3 regions of the Mesorhizobium sp. M0615 genome follow, and region 3 is predicted to be linked to each of the others. Evidence: predicted binding sites of a transcription regulator. Region 3 holds the regulator's gene; each other region holds the start of a gene.

Region 1 (10,275 bases), on a different contig from region 3:
CGCGCCTCCTTCCAGATGCGCGAATTCGAAGACCGCTTCGTCACGCTCGGCCTCAATTACCGCGTCATCGGCGGCCCGCGTTTTTATGAGCGCATGGAAATCCGCGATGCGCTGGCCTTCTTCCGCGTCGTCGCGCAGGGCGCCGACGACCTCGCCTTCGAGCGCATCGTCAATGTCCCCAAGCGCGGCCTGGGTGAAGCCACCATCCGGCAGATCCACGACACGGCGCGGAGCTTGCGCATCCCGATGCTGGAGGCCGCGGCCAAGCTCGCGGAAAGCGATGAGCTGAAGCCCAAGCCGCGCGCGGCCTTGCGCGAAGTGGCGGCCAATTTCGAGCGCTGGCAGAAGGCGCTGGAAACCACGCCACACACCGAGCTCGCCGAGACCATTCTGGAGGAGAGCGGCTACACCGACATGTGGAAGAACGACCGTTCGGTCGAGGCGCCGGGCCGGCTGGAAAACCTGAAAGAGCTGATCCGCTCGATGGAGGAATATGAATCGCTGCGCTCCTTCCTCGAGCATGTCGCGCTGGTCATGGACGCCGAGCAGAACGCCGAGCTTGACGCCGTCAACATCATGACGCTGCATTCGGCCAAGGGCCTCGAATTCGAGACCGTGTTCCTCCCCGGCTGGGAGGAAGGCCTGTTTCCGCACCAGCGCGCGCTGGACGAAGGCGGCCGCTCCGGCCTGGAGGAAGAGCGCCGTCTCGCCTATGTCGGCCTGACCCGGGCCAAGAAGAACCTGCATCTGTGGTTCGTCTCCAACCGCCGCATCCACGGCCTGTGGCAATCGACCATCCCGTCGCGCTTTCTGGACGAACTGCCGGAAGCCCATGTCGAGGTCGCCGAAAGCGGCAACTCCTATGGCGGCTACGGCAATTCCTATGGCGGCGGTTCTTTCGCGTCGGGCCGTGGCGGCCAGGGCGCAGGACGGCAGAACCCTTACGGCGCCTCGCGCTTCGACAATGTCGGTGCGGAAAAATCCGGCGCCTTTTCCAACACCTATGCGACGCCGGGCTGGCAGCGCGCGCAGGCCAACCGCACCGAGGCGACCGACCGCAACTGGGGCTCGCGCTCCGGCCACCAGGTCGAGCGCATCGGCTATGGCGAGACCGACAGCGGCTACGGCGCCGGCCGTACCTCGGTCAAAGGCCGCACCATCGACGGCGAACTGGTCGCCAAATCCGTCGCCGACACGCCGTCGCCCTTCAGCGTCGGCGACCGCGTCTTCCACCAGAAATTCGGCAACGGCAACATCTCCAACATCGAAGGCAACAAGCTGACCATCGACTTCGACAAGGCCGGCCAGAAACGCGTGCTCGACGGGTTCGTCGCGGCGGTGTGAGCGCCCGCTTGTCCTGTTGTCCTACAAGCGACCACATTGTTGTAGTCTGGCGGAGCCCTCCCCGCCTCGTCATCCACGGGCGGAGCAAGGAGCGTAGCGACGCAGCGTAGACCCGAGGATCCATCCCGCGTCTTCAACGCGTTGCCACGGTGCGGAATCCTGCGCAGCTGCACTCCAAGGTCGCGGAATGGATTCCAGGGTCTACGCGACGGAGCTTCGCTCCTGCTCCGCCCTAGAATGACGAAGCGACGGGCGTCTGCCCAGTCGTCGGGGCATGCGGTCCGCAACATGAGCGTCCCCGTCAATTTAGCCCGCCCCTCACCTGTACCGCGCCTGGTTCCACTTGTGCCCCAGCAGCGACAGGATGATGATCAGCCCGTTGAAGAACTGGACGTAGAAGCCGCTCAGGCCCGCCGCCACGACGCCGGTCTGGATGAACGACACGGTGACCGCGCCGATCGCTCCACCGGCAACCGTACCGATGCCGCCCCAGGTCGGCGTGCCGCCGACGAACACCGAAGCCAGCACCGGCAAGAGATAGCCGTCGCCCGCGGTCGGCCACCAGGTGAAGTTGATCATCACCGAAAACGTGCCGGCGATCGCGGCCCCGATGCCGGTGAAGATGAACACTTTCACCCGCACACGCTTGACGTCGATGCCCATCTGCTGGGCGCTGTCGGGGTTGTCGCCGACGACCCTCACCTGCGCGCCGAAGCGGTGCCGGTTGTAGAGCATTGCCGACAAAATTACGAAGGCGAGTGCCCAGAAGACCTGTACCGGAAAACCCCCCACCTGACCGGAGAAGATGGTGTACGCCCAGCTGTCGCTGAGACCGGTCAATGCCGTCGATCTGCCCTCGTTGATGATCTGGATCAGTCCCCGCAGCAGGAAATTCATGCCGAGGGTGGCGATCAGCGACGACAGCCCGCCATAAACGACCAGGGATCCGACGAGAAAGCCGAGCAGCGTGCCGGTGAGAATCGCCGCTGCGATGCCGAGAAACGGATCGTAGCCGGCCTGCACCACCAGCGCGAACACCCAGGAGGCAAAGCCCATGGTTGCGGGAAACGACAGGTCGATCTCGCCGCAGGTGACGACGAAGACCAGCGGCACCACCACGAACAGCGCAACGGGCAGCGTGGTCAGCACGGATCTGTAGAGATACCAGGTGGTGAACACGGTTGGGTTGGCGATCAGGAACGCCGCCATCATGATGATGAACACGGCGAGCGTGCCGAGCGCTGCGCGGTTGTCGATGACGAAACCGCGCAGCCAGTGGTCGGACGGGTGCTTCCACTCAGGTCGGGCCGCCTTGCCGCCAAGAGGGCTCTGCAGATCGGGTTCCATGGTCTTGCTCATCGTGCTGCCCTCTCCGCGTCGCCGGCCTCGTGCAGCCCCGGCAATCCGCCGGGATGCGCAACGTCTTCCATGAAGTTGATCAGCTCTTCGGCCGACTTGACCTCGGTGCGATCGGCGGTCAGCGCCACCTTGCCGCGGTCAATCACAACGAAGCGGTCGGCGATGTCGAAGACGTGATGGATGTTGTGGCCGATGAACAGGATCGAGCGCCCGCTCGCCCGCACCTGGCGCACGAAATGGAAGACCTTGGCGGTCTCGGTCAGCGACAGCGCCGTCGTCGGCTCGTCGAGGATGATCAGCTCCGCCTGCTTGTAGATGGCGCGCGCGATCGCCACGCCCTGGCGCTCGCCGCCCGAGAGCTGGCCGACGATCGAGTGCGGCGTGAACACCTTCGAGGTGAAGCCGATCTCGCGCATCAGCCGGCTCGCCTCCTCTATCTCTTTATTGACCTTCAGAAAGCCCATGAAGCCGGTGAGTTCGCGGCCCATGAAGATGTTGCGCACAATGGTCTGCTGCACGGCCAGCGCCCGATCCTGGAAGACCGTCTCGATGCCGGCGTCGCGCGAGCGTGCCGCACTCCAGCCGGTCACCGGCTTGCCGCGCACCAGGATCTCGCCGCTGGTCGGCTTGACGACGCCGGACAGGATCTTGATCAGCGTCGATTTGCCGGCGCCATTGTCGCCGATCAGGCCAACCACCTCGCCGCGGTCGACCGAGAGATTGACCCCGCCCAGCGCATAGACCTGGCCATAGGATTTGCTGATGTCGCGCAGTTCGATGATGCGTTCGGCCATGGCGATCCTCGCTCCTGTGGTATCATCCCGGCCTGGTGCCGGCGGTCCTGCCGGCCGGGCTTGCGCCCAGCCGGCAGTTTGGGAGGTCAGCGCAGCGCCTGCTTGGCGAGCTCGGCGACGATCTCGTAATTTTGCGGCGTCACGAAACCGGCGCCGGTGTCGACATTCATCGGCGCCAGGCCCAGCACCACCTGCTGGCAAAGGCTGAGGATCGGCAGATAGCCTTGCAGGAACGGCTGCTGATCGGCCGTCAGCTGCACCCAGCCGCCCTTGAACGCCTCGACGATCTGCGGGCTGGTATCGAAGCCGAAGTTGAAGATGTCGCCGGGCTTGCGTCCCGCCGCCTGCATGTAGGTGGCGACGTTGCCCAGCATCTGGCCGCCGGGATAGCCGACCGCCTTGACGTCGGGATTGTTGAGCAGGGCCGCGGTGATCACCGGTATCGCCAGATTGGGGTCGGACGCCCATTCGCCGCTCGGCGGCGACGACAGCTGGATGACCTCGACGCCGGCTTCCTTGAGTGCTGCCACCGTGCCGCGCTCGCGCGCGCCGCGGGCCTCGTTCTCGAACGGACCGATCATGATTGCCTTGTCGCCGGACTTGAGCTTCCCGAGCTTGAACGCCTCAGTGCCGAGCGCGCGGCCCTGCTGCTCCTGCTGGGCGCCGACATAGCCGCCGCCGAACGCAGCCACCACCGTCGGCACCGGCACGTTCTGGTACATCATCTTGATACCGTCCTTGTGCGCCTGTTCGGCCAGCGGCATGATCGCGGCGTCGCCGGGATGGCCCATCATGGCAATGCCGTTGGGCTTCACGGCGACGGCCTCGCGCAATTGCTGAACCATCTTCTCGACGTCCCACTGCGAGAAGATGTAGTCGACCTTGGGTCCGAGATCGGCCGCCGCCTGCTTGGCGCCATTATAGACGATGGTGCCGAAAGCGTCGCCCTCGGCGCCGCCGACGAAAAAGCGGATGTGGACATCCTTGCACCACTGGGCGTCGAGCGCCTGCGCCGGCAGAGTGGAGATGGCGGCGCATAGCGCCGTGGCGGCGGCCACGACGGTCGAGCGCAGAAGTGTCGTTCTCATTGCGATGCTCATGCACGTTCCTCCCTTTTGTCCTCGGTGAGCCGAGGGGTTTCGTCATTCGCCTGTCGGCAGTGCTTGTCGGCAGTGCTTGGCAATCTGTCAGGCCGGCTCCTCCCACCGGCCCTCGGTCACGCCGGGTTCGGCAGGTAGGTCGCTCCTCCCCGGCATTGCTTGAGGTATTCCAGCCCGCGCACCTGACCTGTGATTTCGAGGTCGCCGCGATAGACCGGGTCGTGCCAGCCCTCGATGTCGATGGCGCCCTTGTAACCGGCCAGCCGCAATTCGCTGATCACCCGCGTCCAGTCGCTGTCGCCAAAACCGGGCGTGCGCATCTGCACGAAGGGCAGCTTGCCGAACACGCCGTGCTCGCGGATGACATCCCAGCGCACCGTCGCGTCCTTGCCATGGACATGGAAGATGCGCGGCGCCCATTTGCGGATCTGCGGCATCGGATCGATGAGGTAGACCAGCTGATGGCAGGGCTCCCATTCCAGGCCGAGATTCTCGTCGGGCAATTCGTTGAACATCAGCTCCCAGGCGTCCGGATTGTGGGCGATGTTCCAGTCACCGGCCGCCCAGTTGCCGTCCATGGCGCAATTTTCGAAGGCAATGCGCACGCCCTTGTCGGCGGCGCGTTTGGCCAGCGGCCCCCAGACCTCACGGAAGCGCGGCAGGCTGTCGGTCAGCTTCTTGCCGCGCAGGCGGCCGGTGAAGCCGCTGACCGTCGAGGCGCCGAACAGATGCGCATTGTCGATCACCGTTTCCCAGGCCGCGAGCACGCCGCGATCGACCTCGCCATCCTCCAGCGGATTGCCGAACACACCGATCGACGACACGACGACATCGGCATCGCCGATCGCCTCGCGGATCTCGCCGGCGAGCCGCGGCAAATCCTTGCCGCCCAGCGTCTGCCAGAAGAAGGGCTGGATGCTCTCGAAGCCGAGCGGCAGAATCTCTTTGATGTAGGCGGCCGGGTCTTCGAGATTGGCCCGCACCATGGTGCCGATCCGGATGTCGAGAAGCGGGTTTGGCATCATGATGCTTCCTGTGTGATTGCGACGCGCCGTCCGGTCTCGGCGCTTTCGATGGCGCCAAAAACCATGGCCAGGCTTTTGATGTTGTCGCTGCCACGCGTTTCCGGCTCGCTGCCGGTCTCGATGGCGTGGATGAAATCCTTGATGATGCCGAGATGACCGCCGATGCGGTCGGCGGGATCGAGCGGCGGCACTGTGATGGGTTGGGTCAGGTCGAACAGGCCGTCGCGGACCGACAACACAACCTCGGCCTTCAGCCCGTCCTCGCCGTCCCAGAGCAGGCTGCCGTGCTCGGCGACGATGCGCCATGTGCTCTCCCAACTGGTGCGGAAGCCCGCCGCGCACCAGGAGCCTGCATAGGTGAACACCTTGCCGCCGCCGAGATCGAAGATAGCGCTGGCCGACGATCCCTGCCGGTACCAGGAATTCGCCGGCTCCCATTCCTGGCAAAAGACGCCGGCGGGATCGCCGCCGACCATGTAGCGGGCGGCGTCGAAAGTATGGATCGCCATGTCGAGCAAAAGCACATGCGCCATCTCCTCGCGGAAGCCGCCGAAATGCGGCGCGACGAAGAAATCGGCATGGATGCTGGTTGGCTTGCCGATGGCGCCGGAGTCGAGAAAGCGCCTGATGCGCCGGACATTGGCGACGTAGCGGCGGTTCTGCACCACGGCATGAACGCGCCCTGCCTGGCGCGCCGCGTCGACAATGGCGCGGGCATTTTCCGGAGTATCGGCGAGCGGCTTTTCGGTGAGCAGATGGCAATGATGGGCAAAGGCGGAAAAGGCGACGTCGCGGCGGGCGGCGGGAACCACGACATCGAACACCGCTTGCGGTTTGGTCTGGTCGAGAACCTGATCGAGGCTGGTGCCGATGACGACGCTATCGAGCCCGTATTCGCGTGCCCTCGCCCGCGCCCGTTCGGCGTCGAGATCGACAAGGCCGACAATGGCGAGCCCGTCGATCTGCCTCGCGGCATCGAGCCAGGCCTTGCTCATCGCACCACAGCCGACGAGGACGGCATTCATCATCCGGCATTCCTCCCGTCCGGTCCCTCCAGACCGAATGTCACGGCATTTCCGGCATCACCGTAAACGTTTCTCCGTAAACGTTTACGAGAACACACCCGATGGCGTAGAATGTCAATCGGCTGCCAGCGAAAATCATCCCGAAGCCTTGGCCTGGGCGGCAGCCGGTGCTAGCCAAGACAGGGGGAGAACTGTCCTTGGCGTCCAGCATCCATGACCTTGCGCGTCACCTGAACATTTCGATCGGCACCGTGTCGCGGGCGCTGAACGGCCGCGCCGACGTCAATGCCGACACCCGCCAGCGCGTGCTCGCCGCCGCCAAGCAATTGAACTATTCGCCCAACCAGTCCGGCCGCAGTCTGCGGCAAGGCACCACCCATTCGATCGCCTTCATGCTGCAGCCGCATCCGGGCGACCAGCAATATGGCGAACCGTTCTTCATCCCGTTCCTGATCGGTCTGCAGGGCCGACTGGCCGAGGATGACCTGGATCTGATGGTCGTCATGGGCGAGCCCGGCCAATATCAGCAGGAGAGGCTGCGCCGCGTGGTTGAGACGCGCCGGGCCGACGCGGTCGTGTTGGCCAATACACGGCGGGAAGACGATCGGATCGACTATCTCAGCAAGGCTGGCTTTCCCTTCGCCACGCTTGGCCGAAGTCAATCCGGCGACGACACCTATCCTTCGCTCGATATCGATTTCGAGAGGGCGGGTGATGAAGCCGTCGACCGGCTGGTCGCGCGCGGCCACCGCCGCATTGCCGCCATCCGCCCTTCGCTGGATCTCAACTTCGGCTACCTGTTCCTCGACGGCTACCGCAAGGCGCTGGGGCGGCATGGCATCGAAGTCGACCCCGGCCTGATCGCCGACGGCTTCATCAACGAGGCCGGAGGCTACCAGGTGACGCCGCGCGTGATGCTCTCCAAGGACCGGCCCACAGCCATCATCTTCAACAATGACGCAATGGCGCTCGGCGGCTGCAAGGCACTGGCCGAGATGGGCATCAGGCCCGGCCACGACATCGCGGTGATCGTCATCGTCGACACGCCGCTCTGCCGTTATTTCTCGCCGGCGCTGACCGCCTTCCGTCCGTCGCTGGAGCCGATGGGCCGGCGGCTGGCCGAAATGCTGCTGGCCTCGCTTCCCGCCTTTGCCGGCCCGGAAGGTCCGCGCATCATCCGCGAAGTCTGGCCGCTGGAGCTGATCGCCCGCGACAGCGATTGATCCGCCGCGGAGGAAGGCCGGCGGGCCTCAATCCACCTTCTTCTCGCCCCGCTCGCCGGCCTTGACGATGTCGCCGGTGGTGAACAGGATTTCCTTCAGTTCCGTGCGCCAGTCTTTCTTCTGGCGCAGCAGGAATTCCAGATCCATGCCGAAATGCTTGAACTCCTCGCCTTGCGCGTTCTTCATGATCGCCTTGGCCTGAGGGTCTTTCTCGACCGACATGCGCTGTTCGTACCAGCTGATCGCCTCGGCCTCTTCGATCAACGAGGTGATCATGCGGGCAAAGGTCCGCACCTCCTGCGTCAGTTCTTCCGGTGGCTCGTGATACTGATCGAAACCCATTTATCCCTCCTGGGCCCGGGGCTCGACCGGCCATCGCAGGCGACGCTTGGGCTCGCGTGCAACGGATCAGGCTGGAAAATGGTTCCGGAGCGCGTGCGACACGGTCTGTCACGCAACTATCATCTTCGCGTCCTAGACCGCTCATCGGTGGGCGCGGCATCGTCGATTGCGGCGGCTTCGTCATCCGGCCGTTCCGGCCCGTTCCGTCACAAAGAGGTTATCCCATGAAAAATCTGCACCGAACCGTGTCGCTCGGCGCCGCATTGGCGCTGTTTAGCGCCCTGACCCCTGCCCTTGCCGACAGCACCGCCACCGTTGGCGGCTTCGTCAACAAGGGCCTGGTCGGCGTCGGCCGCATTCCGGCCGATCAGAAGGACAAGTTCGGCGAGACCTTCGGCTCCGGCTCCGGCATGTCGATCGACGCCGCAAGCTGGACCCATGGCGCGGATGGCTACAAGGGTTCGCTGTGGCTGCTGCCGGATCGCGGCTACAATGTCGTCGGCACCACCGACTACCGGCCGCGGCTCAACACTATTCGCATCGAGTTCACGCCGACCGCACTGGGCGCCACGCCCACCGCCGGCCAGGAAAGGACCGGCGTCAAGGCGACGCTAGCCGATTCCCTGCTGCTCACCGACGACAAGGGCGCAGACGCCACCGGTCTCGATCCGCTCAACGGCTTGCGCGCGGCCAATGGCGACCTGCCGATCCTGCCCGAGGCCAATGGCAAGCTGGCGCTCGACAATGAGGCGATCGCGCGGCTGCCCGACGGCACCATGTTCATCTCTGACGAATACGGCCCCAACATCTACCGCTTCTCGGCCGACGGCCATCTGTTGTCGGCAACGCAGCCGCCCGCCGCTTTGGTGCCGATGCGCAAGGGCGCGCCGAACTTCGCCTCCGACAATCCGGGCCCCGGTGCAGCCGAACCCGATCCGAAGGATCCCGAAACCGGCCGCCAGAACAATCAAGGCCTCGAAGGCATGGCGCTGACGCCGGACGGCAAGTCGCTGATTACTGTGCTGCAGTCGGCGCCCCGCCAGGATGGCGGCGATTCGCCCGCGACGCGCCAGAACACCCGCGCGCTGGTCTACGACGCCTCCGACCCGGCCCATCTCAAGCTGGTGCATGAATATGCCGTGCCGCTGCCGGTGTTCAAGGACGCCAAGGACAAGACCAAGGTCGCCGCGCAGAGCGAAATCGTGGCGCTGTCCGACAAGACCTTCCTGATGCTGGCGCGCGACAGCGGAAACGGCCAGGGGGTGAAGGGCGATACTTCGCTGCTGCGCCAGATTTTCGTCGTCGACGTCTCTGGCGCCACCGACATTGCCGGCGGCGCCTTCGATGCCGCCGACAAGCCGCTGGCGCCCAAGGGCGTGCTCGACCCCTCGGTGACGCCGGCCAAGCTGACGCCGTTCATCGACATCAACGACAACAAGGAACTCGGCCGTTTCGGCCTGCATGACGGCAAGCCCAACGACAAGAACAATCTGTCGGAGAAGTGGGAAGCAATGTCGGTGGTCAGCGTGCTCGATCCGGCGCTGCCCGACGACTATTTCCTGTTCGTCGGCAACGATAACGACTTTCTCACCGAGGACGGTTTTCAGGTCGGCGCGCCCTACAAGGCCGAAGACGGCGCCGATGTCGACACCATGTTCCTGGTCTATCAGGTCACGCTTCCGGGCCTCGCCAAGAAGTAGCCGTATACGGAGAGGCGGACGCGCCCGGCGCGTCCGCCTCTAACCGTTTGTCGGCGATCAGCGATGCCGTGAAGGCACCTATTTCAAAATCTCCGCATCCCTTGGCACGCCGGCATCGATCGGCTCGGCGGTCCGGCTCGACACAGCCATGATCTTGCCCGCGGCCGACAGGTTCGGGCGCACATAGACCTGGGCTACGCCGTTGACCCGGCTGTAGAGGTCGATGATGTCCTGGTTCATGAAGCGCACGCAGCCCGACGACGCGTTCTTGCCGATGGAATCCCATTCCGGCGTGCCGTGCAGCCGGTACATCGTGTCCTTGCCGTCGCGGAACAGATAGAGCGCGCGCGCGCCGAGCGGGCT
Region 2 (10,275 bases), on a different contig from region 3:
AGACGGTGAGCGCGAAGACCAGGATCCAGAGGCGGTTCCAGGTGACGGCGAGTTGGCCGACATCGAACGATCCCGACATCCAGGAGGGGTTGCCGACCTCCTGGTTGGTCGGTCCGAAGATCGAGCGCACCGCCTGCTGCAGGACAAGCGAGACGCCCCAGGTTGCGAGCAGCGTTTCCAGCGGCCGGCCGTAGAGGAAACGGATGACGCCGCGCTCGATGATCAGGCCGACGGAAGCGGCAACCAGGAAGGCGAGCGGCAGCGCGATCACCAGCGACCAGTCGAACAGGCCGGGGAATGAGGTTCGGATCACCTGCTGGACGACGAAGGTGGTGTAGGCGCCGAGCATCACCATCTCGCCATGCGCCATGTTGATGACGCCCATGACGCCGAAGGTGATGGCGAGGCCGATGGCGGCCAGCAGCAGCACCGAGCCAAGCGAGATGCCGTACCATATGTTCTGGCCGGCATCCCACAGCGCCAGGCTCGAATTGATGCTGGCGATTGCCGCCGTCGCGGCATCCTTGACCGCGCCTTGCGCATTGGCCTCGACCGCGGTGAGCAGCGAGACCGCGTCGCGGTCGCCGCGCGCGCCGATCAGGGCAATGGCGGCAAGCTTGTCGGCCTCCGGCTTGTCGGAGACCAGCACCGATGCCGCGCGCGCCTGTTCGAACAATGCCTTGACCTTGGCGTCGGTCTCGGCGGCAATGGCTGCATCGAGCGGCTCGATATTGGCGGCATCGGGGGTCTTGAACATGGTGTCGGCGGCGGCGATGCGGACAGAAGGATCTTTCGCGCGCAACGTCAGCGTTCCCAGCGCATCTCGGATGACACGACGCAGCGTGTTGTTGACCTTGATCTTGGTGATGTCGGCCTTGGCGGCGTCGCCGGCTTTCTCGCCGCTCAGCGGGTCGAGCAGCGTGACGCTGTCGGCGGCCTCACTGCCGACGAAGACGGCTGAATCGGCTTTACGAATGTAGAGATTGCCTTCGGCGAGGGCTGCAAGCGGCCGTTCAACCAGCGGATCGCCGGTGGCGGCAAGTTCGCGCACAACAGCCTCAGTGGTGGCAAAGCCCGTGCCCGTGGCGAATTTGGCGACGATGGCGCGCAGATCGGCTTCGGCTGCGTTCGACGGCAATAGGCTTGCCACCAGGAACACCAGCATGAGGCCGAGAGTGCGCAACAGGATCATCCGTTCAGACTCTTCTGTGGGGAAATTCCGCGTCCGGGCGGGCTGAAGCGCCCGGACGCTTGGCGGTACCGATCGTGGACGCGTCCACGATCGGTCAGTCCCGGGAGGGATCAGTTCGTGCCCTTGCCGCCGCATTTGCCGGTGGCAACGTTGAAGTTGCCGCAGGACAGAGGCGCGCGCCAATCCGAAATCAGGTCCTTGGAATCGGGCAGATAGTCGGACCATTCGTCGCCCATCACGAGGCCGGGCGTCTGCGACACGGTCTCGAACTGGCCGTCGGCCTGGATCTCGCCGATCAGCACCGGCTTGGTGATGTGATGGTTCGGCATCATGGTCGAATAGCCGCCGGTGAGGTTCGGCACGGACACGCCGACCATGGCGTCGATGACCTTGTCGGGATCGGTGGTGCCAGCCTTTTCGACCGCCTTCACCCACATGTTGAAGCCGATATAGTGAGCTTCCATCGGGTCGTTGGTGGTGCGCTTGTCATTCTTGATGAACTTGTGCCAGTCGGCGATGAACTTCTTGTTTTCGGGTGTGTCGACGCTCTCGAAATAGTTCCAGGCAGCGAGATGGCCGACCAGCGGCGCGGTATCGAGACCGGCCAGTTCTTCCTCACCGACCGAAAAGGCCATGACCGGGATGTCCTCGGCCTTGATGCCCTGGTTGCCGAGTTCCTTGTAGAACGGAACGTTGGCGTCGCCATTGACGGTCGAGACGACGGCGGTCTTCTTGCCGGCCGAGCCGAATTTCTTGATTGCGGAGACTTCGGTCTGCCAGTCGGAGAAGCCGAACGGCGTGTAGTTGACCATGATGTCTTCGGCGGCGACGCCCTTGGCCTTCAGATAGGCCTCGAGGATTTTGTTGGTGGTGCGGGGATAGACGTAGTCGGTGCCTTCCAGCACCCAGCGCTTCACCGAGCCACCGTCTTCGCTCATGAGATAATCGACAGCGGGAATCGCCTGCTGGTTCGGGGCGGCGCCGGTGTAGAACACGTTGCGCTCGCTTTCCTCGCCCTCATACTGGACGGGGTAGAACAGGATGTTGTCGAGTTCCGAGAACACCGGCAACACCGATTTGCGCGACACCGAGGTCCAGCAGCCGAACACGGCGGCGACCTTGTCCTTCGAGATCAGCTCGCGCGCCTTTTCGGCAAAGAGCGGCCAGTTGGAGGCCGGATCGACAACGACCGCCTCGAGCTTCTTGCCGAGCAGACCGCCCTTGGCATTCTGCTCTTCGATGAGCATCAGCATGGCGTCTTTCAGCGTCGTCTCCGAAATCGCCATGGTCCCCGATAGCGAATGCAGAATGCCGACCTTGATCGTGTCTTCGGCGGCCTTGGCCGGAGACGACATCGACAGGCCGGCGGCGATCACGCCCGCCGAAAACATTTTTGTTATTGTGGAGAAATTACCCCTCATACCGAAGACTCCCAAGCTGTTTGATTGCACCGCGACAATGCAAAGCAACTGCCGTGCCAAACGCGAAGGCGCCGCTCATAAAGATGTAATAGCCGAGCGTTATCAGGCCGTTGGTATATTAGCCTGGAGAGACAACAAGGCAGCCGGTAAAAATTGATTGAGGCAAATTTGCGCAGCGCACACGACTTTTGCCTAATTTTCGCCCAATTGAGACAAATGCCTAGTTTTTGATCTCCGGCCGTGGTTTCCGGGCGAACAATGTTGCGGCACCGCGCAAAAATAGGGCAAGCTCGCCCTTCAAACGAGAGACGTCATGACATCTCGCATCTCACGCATTTCCGGCATCCTGCTGCTGATGGCAACGAGCGGCGCCGCGCGCGCCGATTTCAGCGAGGGCAAGCTTCCGGACGGCACCTATCATTGCGAGGTCTACCTGCTCGGCGCCTTCCTCAACCTCGGCGACATCACCATCAAGGGCAATGTCTATACCGGCCCGGTGACATTCGGCACCGCGACGCAAGGCTACAACTATCAGATGAATGCCAATGGCGAGATAACCTGGCTCGGGCCGCTGGGCGGCTATACCACCGGTGGCAACTCCGTCTCCATGACACAGGCAACACTGGACGGCGAGACCGCCCCGTCATTCGACATCATTCTGAAGCAGCCCGACGGCGCCTTCACCGCCTCGACCTGCACCAAGGGCTGAGCGATGCGTAGTGCCGCGCCCAGTTGCGGCAAAACCTTCCTCTTATGTCATGTGAATGTTGCCTAAGCAGACTAGGGCAACGGTGCGCCGTAACATCCACCCTGAGAGGCAGACACCATGGCCAATACACCGTCTTCATCCTCCCCCGTCATCCGCGAAATCATTGCCGAGCGCGTCTCGCGCCGGTCTCTTTTGAAAGGCAGCCTCGCCTCCGGCGCGCTGATTGCCGGCGGCAGCTTTGTCGGCTCCTTGTTTGCCGGCGAAACGCATGCCGCCGCAGCGCAGTCGACGCTCGGCTTTCCCGAGCTGAAGCGGGTCTACGACAAGACCCATGCCGCCGCCGAAGGCTATGAGACGACCATCGTCGCGCGCTGGGGCGATCCGCTTGCAGCTGGCCTCGCCGAATTCGACGGCAACAAGGTCGCGGCGGAGGAACAGGAAAAGCGCTTCGGCTACAATTGCGACTACATCGCCTTCATGCCGCTGCCGAAGGGCACGGTGAATTCCGATCATGGCCTGCTCTGCGTCAACAACGAATACATCTCGCCCAATGTGATGTTTCCGGGGATGACCGAGGGCGATGCCGGCAAGACGATGACCAGGGAACAGGTCGATCTCGGCATGGCCGCGATGGGCCATTCGATCGTCGAGGTGCAATTGAAGGACGGCAAGTGGGAAACCGTAGCCGACAGTCCGCTGAACCGCCGCATCACCGCCAACACCGAAATGACCGTTTCCAGACCGGTTGCCGGCCATGCGCTGATGAAGACCTCGGCCGACGCGACTGGCACCAAAGTGCTCGGCACCAGCTACAACTGCAGCGGCGGTTTCACCCCCTGGGGTACGGTGCTGACCTGCGAGGAAGGCGTGTCCGACATTTTCGGCGGCGACCCGAAAAAGGCGCCGACTAGCGACCTGCTCGACCGTTACGGCTTCGACGGCTCCGACATCTATGGCCGCGGCCGCTTCCATGACCGCTTCAACCTCGACAAGGAACCGAACGAGGCCAACCGCTTCGACTGGGTGGTCGAGATCGACCCTTACGATCCTCAGTCCAGGCCGGTGAAGCGCACGGCACTTGGCCGCATGTCGCATGAGGCCTCGACCGTGGTCCTCAACAAGGACGGCCGCGTTGTCGTCTATATGGGTGACGACGACTATTTCGAATATATGTACCGCTTCGTCTCGGCCAAGGCCTATGACAGGGCCAACCCGGCCTCCGGCGCCGATCTGCTCGACGATGGCGTGCTGTCGGTCGCCCGCTTCGATGCCGATGGCTCGATGACGTGGCTGCCGTTGGTGCACGGCCAGGGCAAGCTTACCGTCGAGAACGGTTTTGCCGACCAGGCCGAGGTGCTGTTGAAGACGCGGTTTGCGGCAGATGCGCTCGGCGCCACGCCGATGGACCGGCCCGAGGACATCGAGACCAATCCGGTGACCGGCCGCGTCTATGCGGTGATGACCAAGAACAAGAAGCGCGACCAGTCGAAGGTCAATCCGGCCAACACGCGGCCGGAGAACCTGTGGGGCCATATTGTCGAACTGATCCCGCCCGGCGGCCGCGGCGCGGATGCCGACCACACGGCGGAAAAGTATGCCTGGGACCTGTTCGTGCTCTGCGGCAACCCGAAAGATGCCAAGGTCGGCGCCACTTTTCATCCGGATACGTCGGACAATGGCTGGTTCGTCTGCCCCGACAACATCACCTTCGACCCGGCGGGGCGGCTGTGGGTGGCGACGGACGGCGCCAATGATTTCGACCTGCCGGACGGCGTCTATGGCGTCGACACCGAAGGTGCGGCGCGCGGCCTGCCGAAGCTGCTGTTCACCTGCCCGCACGGCGCCGAAGCGACCGGCCCGTGCTTCACGCCGGACGGCACGACTTTGTTCCTGTCGGTGCAGCACCCTGCGGAAGATGCCGAGACGCTCGACAAGGTGCAGACGCTATGGCCCGATTTCAAAGACGGCCAGTTGCCGCGACCTTCCGTCGTCGCCATCCGCCGCAGGGACGGACAGCCGGTCGGCGCATAGTGAGTCCTAGGAAAAACGGGCGGAACGCGCCATGCGCGTTCCGCGTAGCGATCCGGGAGGACGGCTCAGATCGTCTTGGCCGACATTTGCGAAGCGATGTATTCGGCCTGGCGGATAGCCAGCGACACGATCGTCAGCGTCGGATTTTCAGCCGCACCGGTCGTGAACTGGCTGCCGTCCGACACGAACAGGTTCTTGATGTCGTGCGCCTGGCCGTGCTTGTTGACGACGCCGTCTTCCGCCTTTTCGCTCATCCGGTTGGTGCCGAGATTGTGGGTTGAGGGATAGGGCGGCGTCGGGAAGGAGCGCGTCGCGCCGACCGCATCGTAAAGCGCTGTGGCCTGCTTGTAGGCATGATTGCGCATCGCCGTGTCGTTGGGATGATCATCGAAATGCACGTCGGCGATCGGCATGCCGTGCGCGTCCTTCTCGTCCTTGTGCAGCGTGATGCGGTTTTCCGCGCGCGGCATGTCCTCGCCGACGATCCACAGGCCAGCCATGTGATCATAGTGGTCGAGCGCGGTGGTGAAGGAACGGCCCCAGCCGCCGGGATTGAGGAAGGCGGCCATGAAGGGCAAGCCGAGCGACAGCGTCTCGAATTCATAGCCGCCGACAAAGCCGCGTGAGGGATCGTGCCGCGCCTCGTCGCGGATAATGCCGGCCATGGTGGTGCCGCGATACATATGCACCGGTTGGTCGAAGATGGCGTAGACCGAACCGGTGGTGTGGCGCATGTAGTTCTTGCCGACCTGCCCCGACGAATTGGCAAGCCCTTGCGGAAACTTCGCTGACTCGGAGTTCAGCAGCAGGCGCGGGCTTTCGATCGAGTTGCCGGCGACGGCGACGATGCGGGCCTTCTGCTCCTGCAGATTGCCGTCCTTGTCGGCATAGACGACGCCGGTCACTTTTCCGCTAGCGTCATGGTTGATCTTGATCGCCATGGCGTTTGGCCGGACCTCGAGATGGCCGGTCGCCTCACCTTTGGGAATCTCGGTGTAGAGCGTCGACCATTTGGCGCCCCATTTGCAACCCTGGAAGCAGAAGCCGGTCTGTTGGCAGGAGTTGCGGTCGTCGCGCTCGACCGAATTGATTGCCATGTTGCCGGTATGACATTCCTTATAGCCGAGCTTGTCGGCGCCGGCCTTGAGCACCTTGAAGTTGTTGTTGCCGGGCAGCCGCGGCCAGCCATTGGTGCCGGTGACGCCCATCTTGGCTTCCGCCTTGGCGTAGTACGGCTCCATCTCGGCCAATGTGACCGGCCAGTCCAGCAGGTTGGCGCCTTCCAGCTTGCCGTAGGTCGAGAGCGTCCTGAACTCATGCTCCTGGAAGCGCAGCGAGGCGCCGGCCCAGTGCGTGGTCGAGCCGCCGACCGATTTGACGATCCAGGCCGGCAAATTGGGGAAATCCTTCGACACCCGCCAGTCGCCTGAGGTTGTGCGCTTGTCCGTCCAGGCGAGTTGGCTGAAGGAACCCCACTCGTCGTTGATGAAATCCTCGTATTCGTGGCGCGCGCCGGCCTCGAGGATGACGACATCGACGCCTTTCTGGGCGAGTTCGTTGCCGAGCGTGCCGCCGCCGGCGCCGGAGCCGATGATCACGACCACGCCATCGTTGTTGAGATCAAATGATGCTGCCATGGTTTCCTCCCATGAATTCCTGTTTGCGGGGTTTCAGAACGACGGAGGGCTCAGAGCCACTCTATGTCGTCGAAACCGCGCGCGATGTAGCCGCCCTTGGAGTAGGATTCGCCTTCGTAGCCGAAGATCGGCCACACCTCCTGCTGGTTGTAGAGGCTGACGACGAGGCCGCCGCGGACGGACTGGAAGAACGGCGTCGCCTCGATCTGCTGCAGCACGGCAACGCGCTGCTCCTCCCAGCCGAGGCCGCGATAGCCGCCCTCGCCCGACTTCTTGTCGAGGTCGGCGATGCCGTCTTCGATCATCGTCTTGTAGGCAGCGTCCTTGCCGGCCTGCTCGTCATGGCCTTTTACGGCGGTGGCGTAGTATTTGTCGGGCACCTGATCGTGCGGATAGATGTCGCGCGCCATCTGGATCAGCGTCGCCATGGTTTCGGGCTTGAGCGCCGATGTCTCGAGCCCCCAGGCATTTTCAGGGCTGATGACGGCGCTGCCGGAAATGACGAGCAACGCGCCGATGCCGCCGCGTTTGAGAAGTTCACGACGTGAGAGCCTCGCGTCATAGATCGTGACCATTTTGTTCCTCCCTGCTTGCTGTTTGCGCCCTTGAACAGCGCCGTTGCTGGCGTTGCGCGGCTGAATGCGGCCGATAATCCCCTACTGGAAGCGGCCTCCACGCTGCAGAACCTCGATCTTGTAGCCGTCGGGGTCCTCGATGAAGAAAAAGCGGGCGATCAGCGATCCGTCGCGGTTGAATTCGACGATCTTCTTGGGGTTGAGGCCGAGCGCGCCGATCCGGTCGTGTTCACTGTCGAGATCGGACACCGAGACCGCCAGATGGCCGTAACCGTCGCCTAGCTCATAAGGCTCGGTGCGGCCCTTGTTCACGGTGAGTTCGAGCTCGAACCCCGTTTCGGCGTTGGCAAGGTAAATCAGCGTGAATGTCTCGAAATCCAGCCTGTCGGCGACATCGAGCCCGAAAGCGTTTCTGTAGAAATCGACGGATCTGGCCTCTTGGAGAACCCGGATCATGGAATGGATTGCCTTCGCCAAATCAGTCTCCGCCGCTGCATGCTGGAGGCGATTATGGGCGGCACGCGCGAAAGGTGGTGGCAGCCGGTTACCACGGCTAAATTTGCAATCGCTGCTATGCCTGCGCCTAAAGACGAAAGTCCGATTGCCGATTCGGCCCACAAGGCCGAACATGCAGGGACAACCATAACTTGAAGGCGCGACACGCTGCGCCCAAAACCAACAATATCGGGAGGTAAGGATGTGCAGGGTTTTTGCCGGGCAGGATCCGGAAGGCTATCGACAGATCAACCGGTCGATCCGCATCGACGGTCACTCTACGAGTATCCAGCTTGAAGGAACGTTCTGGGCGCTGCTTGACGAAATTGCCGACAGCCAGGGCCTGACGACGCCGAAGTTCATCTCAAAACTCTATGACGAGGCGATCGAGATCAACGGCGCCATTCCCAACTTCGCGTCGATGCTGCGTACCACCTGCGCGCTCTATCTGCGCGGTCACCGGCCAGACATGGATGAGCTGACGCCGAAGCGCGAAGCGGCCTGAGGAAGCTAGCCTTCCGCCGCAACGTCGAGCCCGAGCCGCGCCATATCGGTGAACAGCGCCTGACGTTCGGAATAGGCAGTCTGTTCGCCGGTCACGATGTTGTCGACGACGGTCAGCAGCGACAGCGCGCGGGCGCCGAAATGCGCCGCGATTCGGTAGAGTGCGCTGGTTTCCATATCGACAGCGAGAGCGCCAAGCGCCTGCGCTTCGGCAAAGCGGTCGCGCCCTTCAGGGTGGTAGAAGACATCGCTGCAGATGGTCAGCCCGGCCTGGTGGTCGATGCCGAGCTGGGCGGCGCAGGCCAAAGCGTGGGCGAACAGGCCGGGATCGGGCCCGGCGGCAGCATCGTAGAGGCCGAAGACCTGGCCGCTTTGGTCGCTTTCGGCGCGCACCGACTGCGAGATCACCAAGGAGCGCAGCGGCACGCGGGGTGTCAGGCCGCCGCAGGTGCCTGTGCGGATCAGCGTTTTGACGCCGTGAACATCCAGGAGTTCATGCGCATAGACCAGGAAGGACGGGACACCGATGCCGGTGGCCTGGATGCTGATGGGACGGCCGCGATAGAGACCGGTGAAGCCGAGTACGCCCCGGCGGCGGTTGACGCAGCGCGGCGCCTCAAGAAATGTCTTTGCCATCCACTCGGCGCGTTGCGGATCGCCCGGCAACAGCACCGTTGCGGCATAGTCGCCCCTGGCAGCCTCGTTGTGCGGCGTCACGACATGCTCCCCAAAACCCGCCGCCCGTTTCGCCTGCAATCATGGCAGTGTCACGTCATTGCGCAAGCTTTGAATTAGGGCGCCCTAGGACTCCAACACATCCTTGACCACGGTGGCCAGCTGCTTGAGGGAGAACGGCTTCGGCAGGAAGCCGAATTGCGCGTCCGGCGGCAGGTTTCTGGCGAAAGCGTCTTCCGCATAGCCGGACACGAAGACGAACTTGATGTCGGGCTGGCGCTTGCGCAGTTCGCCGAGCAGCGTCGGTCCGTCCATTTCCGGCATCACCACGTCGGACACGACGATATCGACCTTGCCGCCGAGTGCTTCGAAGACTTCCAGAGCCTCGACGCCCGAGGAGGCCTCATGGACGGTATAGCCGCGCGAGGTCAGCGCCCGCGAGCCGCCCATGCGCACGGCGTCTTCGTCCTCGACGAGGAGCACAGTGGCCGAGCCCGACAGGTCCTTGGCGCTGTCGGCGGCTTTCACCGGCGCAGCCGGCGCCTCGCTGACGTCGCCGGGCTTCTTCGCCTCCACGATATGGCGCGGCAGGAAGATGCGGAAGGTCGAACCCTTGCCGACTTCGGAATCGCAGAAGATGAAACCGCCGGTCTGCTTGATGATGCCATAGACCATCGACAGGCCAAGGCCGGTGCCTTTGCCGACTTCCTTGGTGGTGAAGAACGGCTCAAAAATCTTCTTCAGCACGTCCGGGGCAATGCCCGAGCCGCTATCCTCGACCTCGACCACGACATAGTCGGCAGCCGTGAGCTCGCGGTAGGAGAGGCTCTTGCATTGTTCGGCGGTGACGTTGCGGGTGCGCACGGTGAGGTCGCCGCCGGCCGGCATGGCGTCGCGCGCGTTGACGGCCAGGTTGACCACCACCTGCTCGAACTGGCCGATATCGACCTTGACCGGCCACAAATCGCGGCCGTGGTCGACCTTCAGCTTGATCTCGTTGCCGACCAGGCGGGCAAGCAGCATCCGGAGATCGGCA
Region 3 (10,275 bases):
CGACATCACCGACGTCAAGGCGCGCGAGCAGGCGCTGGAAGAGAGCATGCGCGAGAACGAGGTGTTCCGCAATCTCATCGACAACGTGCCGGTGTCGATCTACGCCAAGCGCTCCGACCTCAGGCAGTTCTACGTCAACAAGGGCTGGTGCGACCTCACCGGCCTCCGCAGGGAAGACGCGATCGGCAAGACGGACATCGAGATTTTCGGCGAAGACGGCGAAGCCTTCGTCAACAGCGATCTCGCCGTGCTGCGCACAGGCGATACACAGGAGATCGAGGAAACGGTGACGCTTGCCGACGGCAGCGTGCGCCACCAGTTCGCCCGCAAGGGCGCGATGATCGCGTCCGACGGTTCGCTCTATCTGATTGGGTCGACCACCGACATCACCGAACTGAAGCTGCGCGAGGCCGAACTGCGCGAGGCGCGCCAGCGCGCCGTGCTGGCCGACCGCGCCAAGTCGGAATTCCTGGCCAATATGAGCCACGAGATCCGCACGCCGATGAACGGCGTACTCGGCATGGCCGAGTTGCTGGCCAAATCCGACCTCGATCCCAAGCAGAAGACGTTCACCGATATCATCGTCAAGTCGGGTAACGCGCTCTTGACCATCATCAACGACATACTGGACTTCTCCAAGATCGATGCCGGACAGCTGGTGCTCGACCCTGCGCCCTTCAACCTGCCCGAAGCGATCGAGGATGTGGCGACGCTGATATCGACGCGCGCCAAGGAGAAGGACCTCGAGCTCATCGTGCGCGTCGAGCCGGGCCTGGAAAGCCTGTTCGTCGGCGATGTCGGTCGCGTCAGGCAGATCGTCACCAATCTGGTCGGCAACGCGGTGAAGTTTACCGACGAAGGCCACGTGCTGGTCGACGTGACCGGACAAAGGGGGCCGACGGGGACAAAGCTTACCGTTTCGGTCACCGACACCGGCATCGGCATTCCGCAGCAGAAACTGAAGCTCGTCTTCGAAAAATTCAGTCAGGCCGACACCTCGTCGACCAGACGCCACGAAGGCACAGGGCTCGGGCTCGCCATCACCTCGCGGCTGGTCGAGTTGATGGGCGGCGAGATCGGTGTCGAGAGCGCCGAAGGCAAGGGCTCGACCTTCTGGTTCACCGTGACATTGCCCAGGGCCGAGGAACAGACCGGACGGCGGATCATGCCGGTCGACGTGACCGGCTCACGGGTGCTGATCGTCGACGACAATGCCGTCAACCGATCGATCCTGAGCGAGCAGATGGCGTCATGGACCTTCGATTCCTGCGCCGCCGAAAGCGGACCCGAAGGGCTCAAGGTGCTGGTCGCCGCGGCTGCCTACGGCGTGCCGGTCGACTGCGTCGTGCTCGATTATCAGATGCCGGGGATGAGCGGCGCCGAAATGGCGCGCGTCGTGCGCAACACCGCAGGGCTGGCCGACACGCCGATCATCATGCTGACCTCGGTCGACCAGTCGCTCGCCAACACCAGCTATCGCGATCTCGGCATCGACGCCCAGCTGATCAAGCCGGCGCGTTCCTCGGTGCTTCTGGAAACGCTGGTCGCCACCATCCAGCGGCACCATCACAATATCACGGACGGCCGTGTGCTGCCGGCGGCAAGCAGCGGTTCCGGCGGCGGCAGGAACGAACCGTCGCCGGCAAAGCCGCCGCTCGCTGCATCGGAACGCGCCTTGCTGCAACCGCCGCCGGTTCGTGCCCGCGCCCGGGCCGCCGGGGATGAACGCCGGCTCGACATTCTCGTTGCCGAGGACAATGAGGTGAACCAGATGGTGTTCACCCAGATAATCGGCGAAACCGGCTACAGTTTCGAAATCGTCGGCAACGGCCGCAAGGCGCTCGACGCCTTCGGCCGGCTTAATCCGCGCATGATCCTGATGGACGTCTCGATGCCGGAGATGAACGGGCTCGAGGCCACCGCCGCAATTCGCCGGCTGGAAGAACATACGGGTATGCATATCCCGATCGTCGGCGTCACCGCGCATGCCTTGAAGGGCGACCGTGAGCGCTGCCTGGAAGCCGGCATGGACGACTATCTGCCCAAGCCGATCAGCCCCAGGGCGCTGCTCGAAAAGGTCGAGCGCTGGGTCGGCATATCAGGCGAAGCCCAACGAGACGCTGGATAGCAACCTGCGGCGCCGCCGGGATTCGGCCGCGCCGCAACAGCCAAGGATATGGTGCGATCGCACCATATCAAAGCTGGCGCCCAGTCAGGACAATGGTCGCAACGAAACCGCTCATTCAGTTACGGGCGGGAGCAAGCGACCGCCGACAAGAAACAGCGTCGAATCTACCCCAACGGACCTGTTTTTGGCGATGGCTCGGCCAAGATTCGCTCTGGTCACGGGCAACGCGCTCCCGTCCGGTTTTTCTTTCTCGGCATCGCGGCCTGCGGTGTGCCGGGACTTGATGCCAGCACGAATTGCGCAAGCGTCTGATTCCAGCGGCAACTTCCATTCCCACAAACCGGCTTAAAGGGTGCGGCCCACAAGACGTCTGTGCGACGTTACCGGGCTGACACGAAACTGTCATGCGACTGTAATAATCGAAGGCTATTGGCCTCAGCGGGCGCCGGTTTGAAGAGGGCGCCAAGAGACCATCTTCCGAACAGGAGCAGGCCACATGAAGAAATTCCTCGTTACGGCATCGGCCGTGGCGGTAGCGTTCGCCGCATCGTCCGGTGTCGCCGCTGCGCGTGACCAGATCCAGGTCGCCGGTTCGTCGACCGTGCTGCCTTACGCCAAGATCGTCGCCGAGCAGTTCGGCGAAACCTTCACCAACTTCAAGACCCCGGTGGTCGAGTCCGGCGGCAGCGGCGCCGGCATCAAGGAGTTCTGCAAGGGCGTCGGCGAAGACACGATCGACATCGCCAACTCCTCGCGCCCGATCAAGAAGGACGAGCTGAAGTCCTGCGCCGACGCCGGCGTCAAGGACGTCCAGGAAGTCCGCATCGGCTATGACGGCATCGTCTTTGCCACCGACATCAAGGGTCCGGACTGGGCGCTGGCTCCCGCCGACATCTACAAGGCGCTCGCCGCCAAGCTGGTGGTCGACGGCAAGCTGGTCGACAACCCGAACACCAAGTGGAACCAGGTCAATCCGAAGCTGCCCGACTGGGATATCGCCGCCTATATCCCGGGTGAGAAGCACGGCACCCGTGAAGTGTTCGAGACCAAGCTGCTCGACGCCGGCTGCGACAAGGCCGCTTTGAAGGCTGCCGGCATCGCCGACGACAAGGAAATCGGCAAGACCTGCATCGCCATCCGCAAAGACGGCAAGGCTGTCGACATTGACGGCGACTACACCGAGACGCTGGCCCGCATCGACTCCAACAAGACCGGCGTTGGCGTGTTCGGCCTCGCCTTCTACGAGAACAATGCCGACAAGCTGAAGGTCGCTACCGTGGAAGGCATCGTGCCTTCGACGCAGACCATCGCCGATGGCACGTACCCCGTGTCGCGGCCGTTGTTCTTCTACGTCAAGAAGGCGCATCTGGGCGTCGTTCCCGGCCTCAAGGAATATGTCGAGTTCTTCCTTGATGACCAGATGATCGGCCCGGAAAGCCCGCTCGCCCAGTACGGCCTGGTTTCCGCTCCCGACGCCGAACGTCAGGGCCAGCGCGACGCCTTCACCGCTGGAAAGACAATGTAATCAACGGACGGATCAGGGCGCGGATGAACTCCGCGCCCTGACTTCGCCGCTTGCCGCAACGGCTGCGGCGATCTGAATTTTCCCTGGGGTGGGTTATGTCGTCCTTGCTCGTACTCGCCATAGTCATCGCCATAGGCGTGGTCGCTTTTGTGGTCGGCCGCCAGCGCGCCGCGGCGCAGGATACCGGCAAGGTCAAGCCGCATTCGCGCGCGCATTATCATGGCTGGTGGGCCTTTCTGCTCGCGGTCCTGCCTGCCGTCCTTTTGCTCGCCGTCTGGGATATCGGCTCTTCCTTCTATCTCGACCGGCATATCCATGCCGCTTTGCCCGAGCGCACCGCCGACACAAAGGTGGCCAGCGAAGCGCTCGACGCCAGCCTGGTGAAGAGCCTGGCCAAGGGCCTGCGCCGGCTCGATGGCGATACCGCACTTCCCGCTACTTTCGCCGAATTGCAGCCGCTGCTCGCCGCCAAGGGCGTGGCACTGGCCAGCGACACCCAGGACTATATGATCCCGATCGCGGTCGAGGCGAACCAGGTCCAGGACCGGCTCGGCCTGTTCAGCGCCGTGCTGACCTTCGCGCTGTCGGTCGCCGGCGCCTTCTATGCGCTGAGGCAGATCGCGCCGCGCGCCAGGGCGCGCAACAATGTCGAGAAGCTGATGCTGTGGGGGCTGCTTGCGGCCTCGACCATCGCCATCCTGACCACGGTCGGCATCGTGCTGTCGATGCTGTTCCAGACCATCACCTTCTTCGAGAGCGTGTCGCCGATGAGCTTCTTCTTCGGCACGGTGTGGGATCCGCGTTTCGCCGCCGCCGGTTCCGGCGGCAGCCAGGGTCAGTTCGGCCTGATCCCGCTTCTTGCCGGCACGCTCTACATCGCCGCCGTCGCCCTTCTGGTGGCAGTGCCGGTCGGGCTGATGTCGGCGGTCTACATGTCCGAATATGCCTCGCGCGGTGTGCGCTCGGTGGTCAAGCCGGCGTTGGAACTGCTGGCCGGCATTCCGACCATCGTCTACGGCATCTTCGCCGTTGTCACGCTCGGACCGTTCTTGCGCGACCTGTCGGCGGCACTCACCGGCGGCTCGCCCTTCATCCAGGGCCAGAGCATCTTCACCGCCGGTCTGGTGATGGGCGTCATGCTGATCCCGGTCGTGTCCTCTTTGTCCGACGACATCATCACCGCGGTGCCGCGCGCAATGCGTGACGGCTCGCTCGGCCTCGGCGCCACGCGCTCCGAGACGATCAAGCGGGTGATCCTGCCGGCGGCACTGCCCGGCATCGTCGGCGCCATCCTGTTGACGGCGTCGCGCGCCATCGGCGAGACGATGATCGTCGTGCTGGCGGCGGGCGTCGCCGCCAATCTGACGGCCAATCCGTTCGAGGCGATGACGACCATCACCGTCAAGATCGTCAACCAGCTGACCGGCGATCTCGAGTTCAACTCGCCGCAGACGCTGGTCGCCTTCGCGCTCGGCCTGACGCTGTTCGCGCTGACGCTGGTGATGAACATCGTCGCCCTCTACATCGTGCGCAAGTACCGGGAGCAGTACGAATGACCGACATCCCCCTGGACACGATGGCGGGTGCCGTCGCGCGTCCGCGCCGCGACATCGGGCTGAAGGCGCGCTATGCCGCCGAACGCCGGTTCCGCATCTATGGCGTGATTGCGATCTCGGTCGGCCTGGCGTTCCTGGCCATCATGCTGATCACCATCGTCTCGAAAGGCTACACCGCCTTCTGGCAGACGACGGTGACGCTTCCGATCACCTTCGATGAGAAGGTCATCGACCCCTCGAACAAGCGTGCCACAGACCCGAATGTGCTGATCAAGGCGAACTATCCCAAGCTCGCCGAAAACGCGCTGGTGGCCAAGCTCGGCATCGATCCGGCCAACAAGCCGATGATGCTGAAGCTCAAGGGCTTCCTGTCGGAAGGCGCGCGGGTCCAGCTGCGCGACATCCTCTCCGCCGATCCCTCGGTGATCGGCACGACGCGCGATGTCGACATCCTGGCTGCCGCCAATCTCGACTCGGCCTTCAAGGGCCAGATCGACCTCGGCGTCGATGAAGCGCGCCGCAAGGTGTCCAACCAGCAGATCGACTGGATGAACAAACTCAAGGCCGACGGCGTGATGGCCGAGCATTTCAACACCGGCCTGTTCACCTATGGCGCCTCCAGCCGGCCCGAAACGTCGGGCATGGGCGTGGCGATCATCGGCTCGTTCTACATGATGGTGATCGTGCTGTTGCTGGCGCTGCCGATCGGCGTCGCCGCCTCGATCTATCTCGAGGAATTCGCCAAGAAGAACCGCTTCACCGACCTGATCGAGGTCAACATCAACAATCTGGCGGCTGTGCCGTCGATCGTCTTCGGCCTGCTCGGCCTTGCCGTGTTCATCAACTTCCTCGGCATGCCGCGCTCAGCTTCCTTCGTCGGCGGCCTGGTGCTGACGCTGATGACGCTGCCGACCATCATCATCGCCACGCGCGCCGCCCTTGCCGCGGTGCCGCCGTCGATCCGCTCGGCAGCGCTCGGGCTCGGCGCCTCCAAGATGCAGATGGTGTTCCACCACATCCTGCCGCTTGCCGCCCCAGGCATCCTTACCGGCACCATCATCGGCCTGGCGCGTGCGCTCGGCGAGACAGCACCGCTGCTCTTGATCGGCATGGTCGCTTTCGTCGCCGATTATCCGACGACGCCTTTCGATCCGGCGACCGCGCTGCCGGTGCAGATCTACATGTGGGCAAACGAGGCTGAGCGCGCTTTTGTCGAGCGCATGTCCGGCGCCATCATCATCCTGCTCGTCTTCCTCATGGCCATGAACATCACCGCGATCGTGCTTCGGCGCCGGTTCGAGCGGCGCTGGTAGAAAAAAGGCAATTTGGTATGAACATCATGACCGAACAGTCCCTTGAGAATGCAGTGGGCGACAAAATGAACGCCAAGTCGAACGAAGTCATCAAGATGCGCGGCGACAAGGTCGGCGTCTTCTACGGCGAGAAGCAGGCGTTGTTCGACGTCAATCTCGACGTCCGCCAGAACCAGGTGACGGCGCTGATCGGCCCGTCCGGCTGCGGCAAGTCGACCTTCCTGCGCTGCCTCAACCGCATGAACGACACCATCGATTCGGCGCGGGTGACCGGCAAGATCACGCTCGATGAAGACGACATCTACGACAAGAACATCGATGTCGTCGAACTGCGCGCCCGCGTCGGCATGGTGTTCCAGAAACCCAACCCGTTCCCGAAGTCGATCTACGAGAACGTCGCCTACGGCCCGCGCATCCATGGGCTGGCCAAGCGCAAGTCCGACATGGACCAGATCGTCGAGCAGAGCCTGAAGAAGGCTGCGATCTGGAACGAGGTCAAGGACCGCCTGCAGGAGCCCGGCACCGGCCTGTCCGGCGGCCAGCAGCAGCGCCTGTGCATCGCGCGCGCCATCGCCGTGTCGCCGGAGGTGATCCTGATGGACGAGCCCTGCTCGGCGCTCGATCCGATCGCCACCGCCCGTGTCGAGGAGCTGATCGACGAACTGCGCCAGAACTACACGATCGTCATCGTCACCCACTCGATGCAGCAGGCGGCGCGCGTGTCGCAGCGCACGGCGATGTTCCATCTCGGCTATCTCGTCGAGGAGGGCGCCACCGACAAGATGTTCACCAACCCCGACGACAAGCGCACCCAGGACTACATTACCGGCCGCTTCGGCTGAGCCGTCCGGCGGGTGAATTTTCAGGCACGAGGACCAAGATCATGGGTGAACATACCGTCGCCTCCTTCGATGAAGAGCTCGGGCAGATCAGCAAGCTGATCCGCGACATGGGCGATCTGGCAGGCTCGATGGTCAGCGGCTCGACCAGGGCGCTGCTCAATTCGGACAATGCGCTGGCACAGCGTGTCGTTTCCGACGACGCCATCATGGATGCGCGCCAGCGCGAACTGGACGACCGCGCCATCACGCTGATCGCCAAGCGCCAGCCGATGGCCAACGATCTGCGCGCCGTGGTCGGCTCGATCCGCATGGCCGGCGACCTCGAGCGCATCGGCGATCTCGCCAAGAACATCGCCAAACGCGTCGGCACCGTGGGCTTGAGCGTCACGCCGCGCGACCTCTCGCACTCCATCGATGCCATGGCGCAGCTGGTGCTGATCCAGGTGCAAGGCGTCGTCGAGGAATATGCCGCCACCGATGCGGCAGCTCTTGCAAAACTCAGGAATGACGACGAGCGCATCGACGTCAAATACACGTCCGTGTTTCGTGAGCTCTTGACCTACATGATGGAAGACCCTCGCAACATCACCGCCTGCACGCATCTCTTGTTCTGCGCCAAGAATCTTGAGCGCATCGGCGATCATGTCACCAACATCGCCGAAAATGCGTATTATGTGCTGACCGGCCAGCAATTGCCCGCCAATCGTCCGAAGCAGGACGAGACGGCGATGGCCACGCCGGCCTGATGAGGGTGAACTGCCTATGATCGCGCCACGCATCATGGTCGTGGAGGACGAGGAGCCGCTAGGCGTGCTCCTCCGCTACAACCTCGAATCCGAAGGCTATCACGTCGAGGTGGTGACACGCGGCGACGAGGCCGAGATCCGCCTGCAGGAAAACGTGCCCGATCTCCTGGTGCTCGACTGGATGGTGCCCGCTGTTTCCGGCATCGAGCTCTGCCGGCGGCTTAGAGTGCGGCCCGAAACCGAGCGGCTGCCGATCATCATGCTGACCGCGCGCAGTGAGGAAAGCGATCGCGTGCGCGGCCTGTCCACCGGTGCCGACGACTATCTGGTCAAGCCATTCTCGACGCCGGAGTTCATGGCGCGCGTGAAGGCGCTGCTGCGCCGGGCCAAGCCGGAAGTGCTGTCCAGCGTGCTCAAGGTCGGCGACATCGTGCTCGACCGCGAGTCGCACCGTGTCTACCGCAAGAAGAGCGAGATCAGGCTCGGACCGACCGAGTTCCGGCTGCTCGAATTCATGATGCGCCATCCCGGCCGCGTGTTCTCGCGCAGCCAGCTGCTCGACAATGTCTGGGGCGAGACGATCTACATCGACGAGCGAACCGTCGACGTCCATGTCGGGCGCTTACGCAAAGCGGTCAACAACGGCCGCATGCCGGATGTCATCCGTACCATTCGCGGCGCCGGCTACGCGATCAGGGAAGACTAGGATGCTGCGCGTCGCGCCGTTGCCGGCCATTCAGGCGACATGCTTGCCGGATTTCGCCTGAATGCCCGGCGCGAAAATCTCCTGATCGACGAAGCCGAGCGCGCGCATGGCACAGCCTTCGCGGATCAGCGGCAGCTCGTTGGGCTCGGTGTCGAAGGAGATCGACTTCGAGTGCTGGCCGCCGGCGGTCTGGGCGATCGCTTCGCGCAATGCCGGCTCGATCAGGTCGAAGGCGGCGGCGCTGACGCCAACCATGGCGACAGGCGCCGGGTCGATCAGCGCAAACAGGCTGCCGAGGCCGAAGCCGAGCGCCTCACCGGCCTTGCGATAGGCTTCGCGCTCCGGGCCATCGGTTTCGCGGGCGCGCGCGGCGAGTGCGCGCATATCAGCGTCGCCGATATCGACCGGCTCGGCATCTTCGCTCATCATTTTGGCGCTGCGCCAGATGGCGTAGTTTCCGGCATAGGCCTCGACGCAGCCGCGCCGCCCGCAGCGGCAGAGCGCGCCGCCCGGACGGTGGATCATGTGGCCGAACTCGCCGCCCGAGGAATGGGTGCCGGTGAACAGTTCGCCTTTCAGCACCAGCCCCATGCCGATGCCGTGCGACAAGAGGATCGCGATGAAATTGTCGCGGTAGCGCTCGGGCTGGCGCCATTGCAGGGCCACCGCCATCATATTGCAGTCGTTCTCCATGGTGGCAGGAATGCCGAATTCCGCTTCCAACATGTCGGCGAAGGCAATGTCGGTCAGTGGCGTGATTGGCGACCACAGCATGGCCCGCGCCTGCGAATCGGTGATGCCCTGGATGCCCATGGCAATGCGGGCGATGCTCTGGACATCGAGGTCCGGGTCCGCGAGACGCCGCCCGACGATTGCTACGCATTCGCCGATCAGCTCGTCGCGCGGCATGGTCAGCGTGTCGAGCCGGCGCTGTTCTTCCGCGACCACCTGGCCGGCATAGTCGATGACGGTGACGGAGAGGAAGTTCAGCGACAGCACCACGGTCATGACCGCCGCCGCTTCCGGGTTGAGGCCAAGGCCGACCTGCGGCCGGCCGCGTTTCAGCGAGCCGGTCTCGCCAGGCTTGCCTTCAATCAGGATGCCTTCTTGAATTAGATCAGACGAGATTGCCGATATCGTCGAATGGCTGAGGCCGGTGGTCGCCGCAATCTCGGTCCGCGACGGCTGGCCGGCCCGGCGCACGGCCGAAATCACCATCGCACGGTTGCGACGGCGCAGATCGTCGTGGCGGATCCCAACCGACATTTGTTTTCCTCCCGGCCTCCTCGCGCCTCATGATAGTGAAGGCGTTCGACGGCACCAGCCAAATATTGGCAGACGCCGGCAGCCCTGTCATTGTTTATTGCGGAGCTCGAAAAAATTCGGCAACGCCATCAGAATCCATCATAATCGATGTTGACAGTGCCTTATCATTGAACCAGTATTTTTTCGAGGCTCG

What was found. The regulator PhoB, encoded in region 3, activates phosphate uptake and scavenging genes when phosphate is short. The targets are predictions, from matches to a motif close to TGTCATNNANCTGTCAT.
Region 1: NKI46_RS29085 (esterase-like activity of phytase family protein) is a predicted target of PhoB. The motif match lies at 8,319-8,335, and genes of this name have one in related genera.
Region 2: NKI46_RS23950 (PhoX family protein) is a predicted target of PhoB. The motif match lies at 3,368-3,384, and genes of this name have one in related genera.

Annotation. Positions count from the first base shown of each region.
Region 1 covers NZ_JAMYQI010000025.1:683-10,957, forward strand. The annotation lists partial or broken gene NKI46_RS29045 (ATP-dependent helicase) at 1-1,344, shown strand, start outside; gene NKI46_RS29050 (ABC transporter permease) at 1,663-2,703, opposite strand; gene NKI46_RS29055 (ATP-binding cassette domain-containing protein) at 2,700-3,497, opposite strand; gene NKI46_RS29060 (substrate-binding domain-containing protein) at 3,584-4,597, opposite strand; gene NKI46_RS29065 (sugar phosphate isomerase/epimerase family protein) at 4,714-5,622, opposite strand; gene NKI46_RS29070 (Gfo/Idh/MocA family protein) at 5,619-6,650, opposite strand; gene NKI46_RS29075 (LacI family DNA-binding transcriptional regulator) at 6,845-7,870, shown strand; gene NKI46_RS29080 (ferritin family protein) at 7,898-8,212, opposite strand; gene NKI46_RS29085 (esterase-like activity of phytase family protein) at 8,437-9,912, shown strand; gene NKI46_RS29090 (L,D-transpeptidase) at 9,991-10,275, opposite strand, start outside.
Region 2 covers NZ_JAMYQI010000014.1:69,561-79,835, reverse strand. The annotation lists gene urtB (urea ABC transporter permease subunit UrtB) at 1-1,192, opposite strand, end outside; gene urtA (urea ABC transporter substrate-binding protein) at 1,303-2,613, opposite strand; gene NKI46_RS23955 (hypothetical protein) at 2,927-3,322, shown strand; gene NKI46_RS23950 (PhoX family protein) at 3,440-5,353, shown strand; gene NKI46_RS23945 (GMC family oxidoreductase) at 5,419-6,990, opposite strand; gene NKI46_RS23940 (gluconate 2-dehydrogenase subunit 3 family protein) at 7,041-7,565, opposite strand; gene NKI46_RS23935 (VOC family protein) at 7,647-8,042, opposite strand; gene NKI46_RS23930 (ribbon-helix-helix domain-containing protein) at 8,263-8,565, shown strand; gene NKI46_RS23925 (purine-nucleoside phosphorylase) at 8,571-9,281, opposite strand; gene cckA (cell cycle histidine kinase CckA) at 9,366-10,275, opposite strand, start outside.
Region 3 covers NZ_JAMYQI010000010.1:319,995-330,269, forward strand. The annotation lists gene NKI46_RS20085 (PAS domain-containing hybrid sensor histidine kinase/response regulator) at 1-2,128, shown strand, start outside; gene NKI46_RS20090 (substrate-binding domain-containing protein) at 2,625-3,653, shown strand; gene pstC (phosphate ABC transporter permease subunit PstC) at 3,749-5,209, shown strand; gene pstA (phosphate ABC transporter permease PstA) at 5,206-6,522, shown strand; gene pstB (phosphate ABC transporter ATP-binding protein PstB) at 6,540-7,364, shown strand; gene phoU (phosphate signaling complex protein PhoU) at 7,406-8,110, shown strand; gene phoB (phosphate regulon transcriptional regulator PhoB) at 8,127-8,816, shown strand; gene NKI46_RS20120 (ROK family protein) at 8,847-10,082, opposite strand.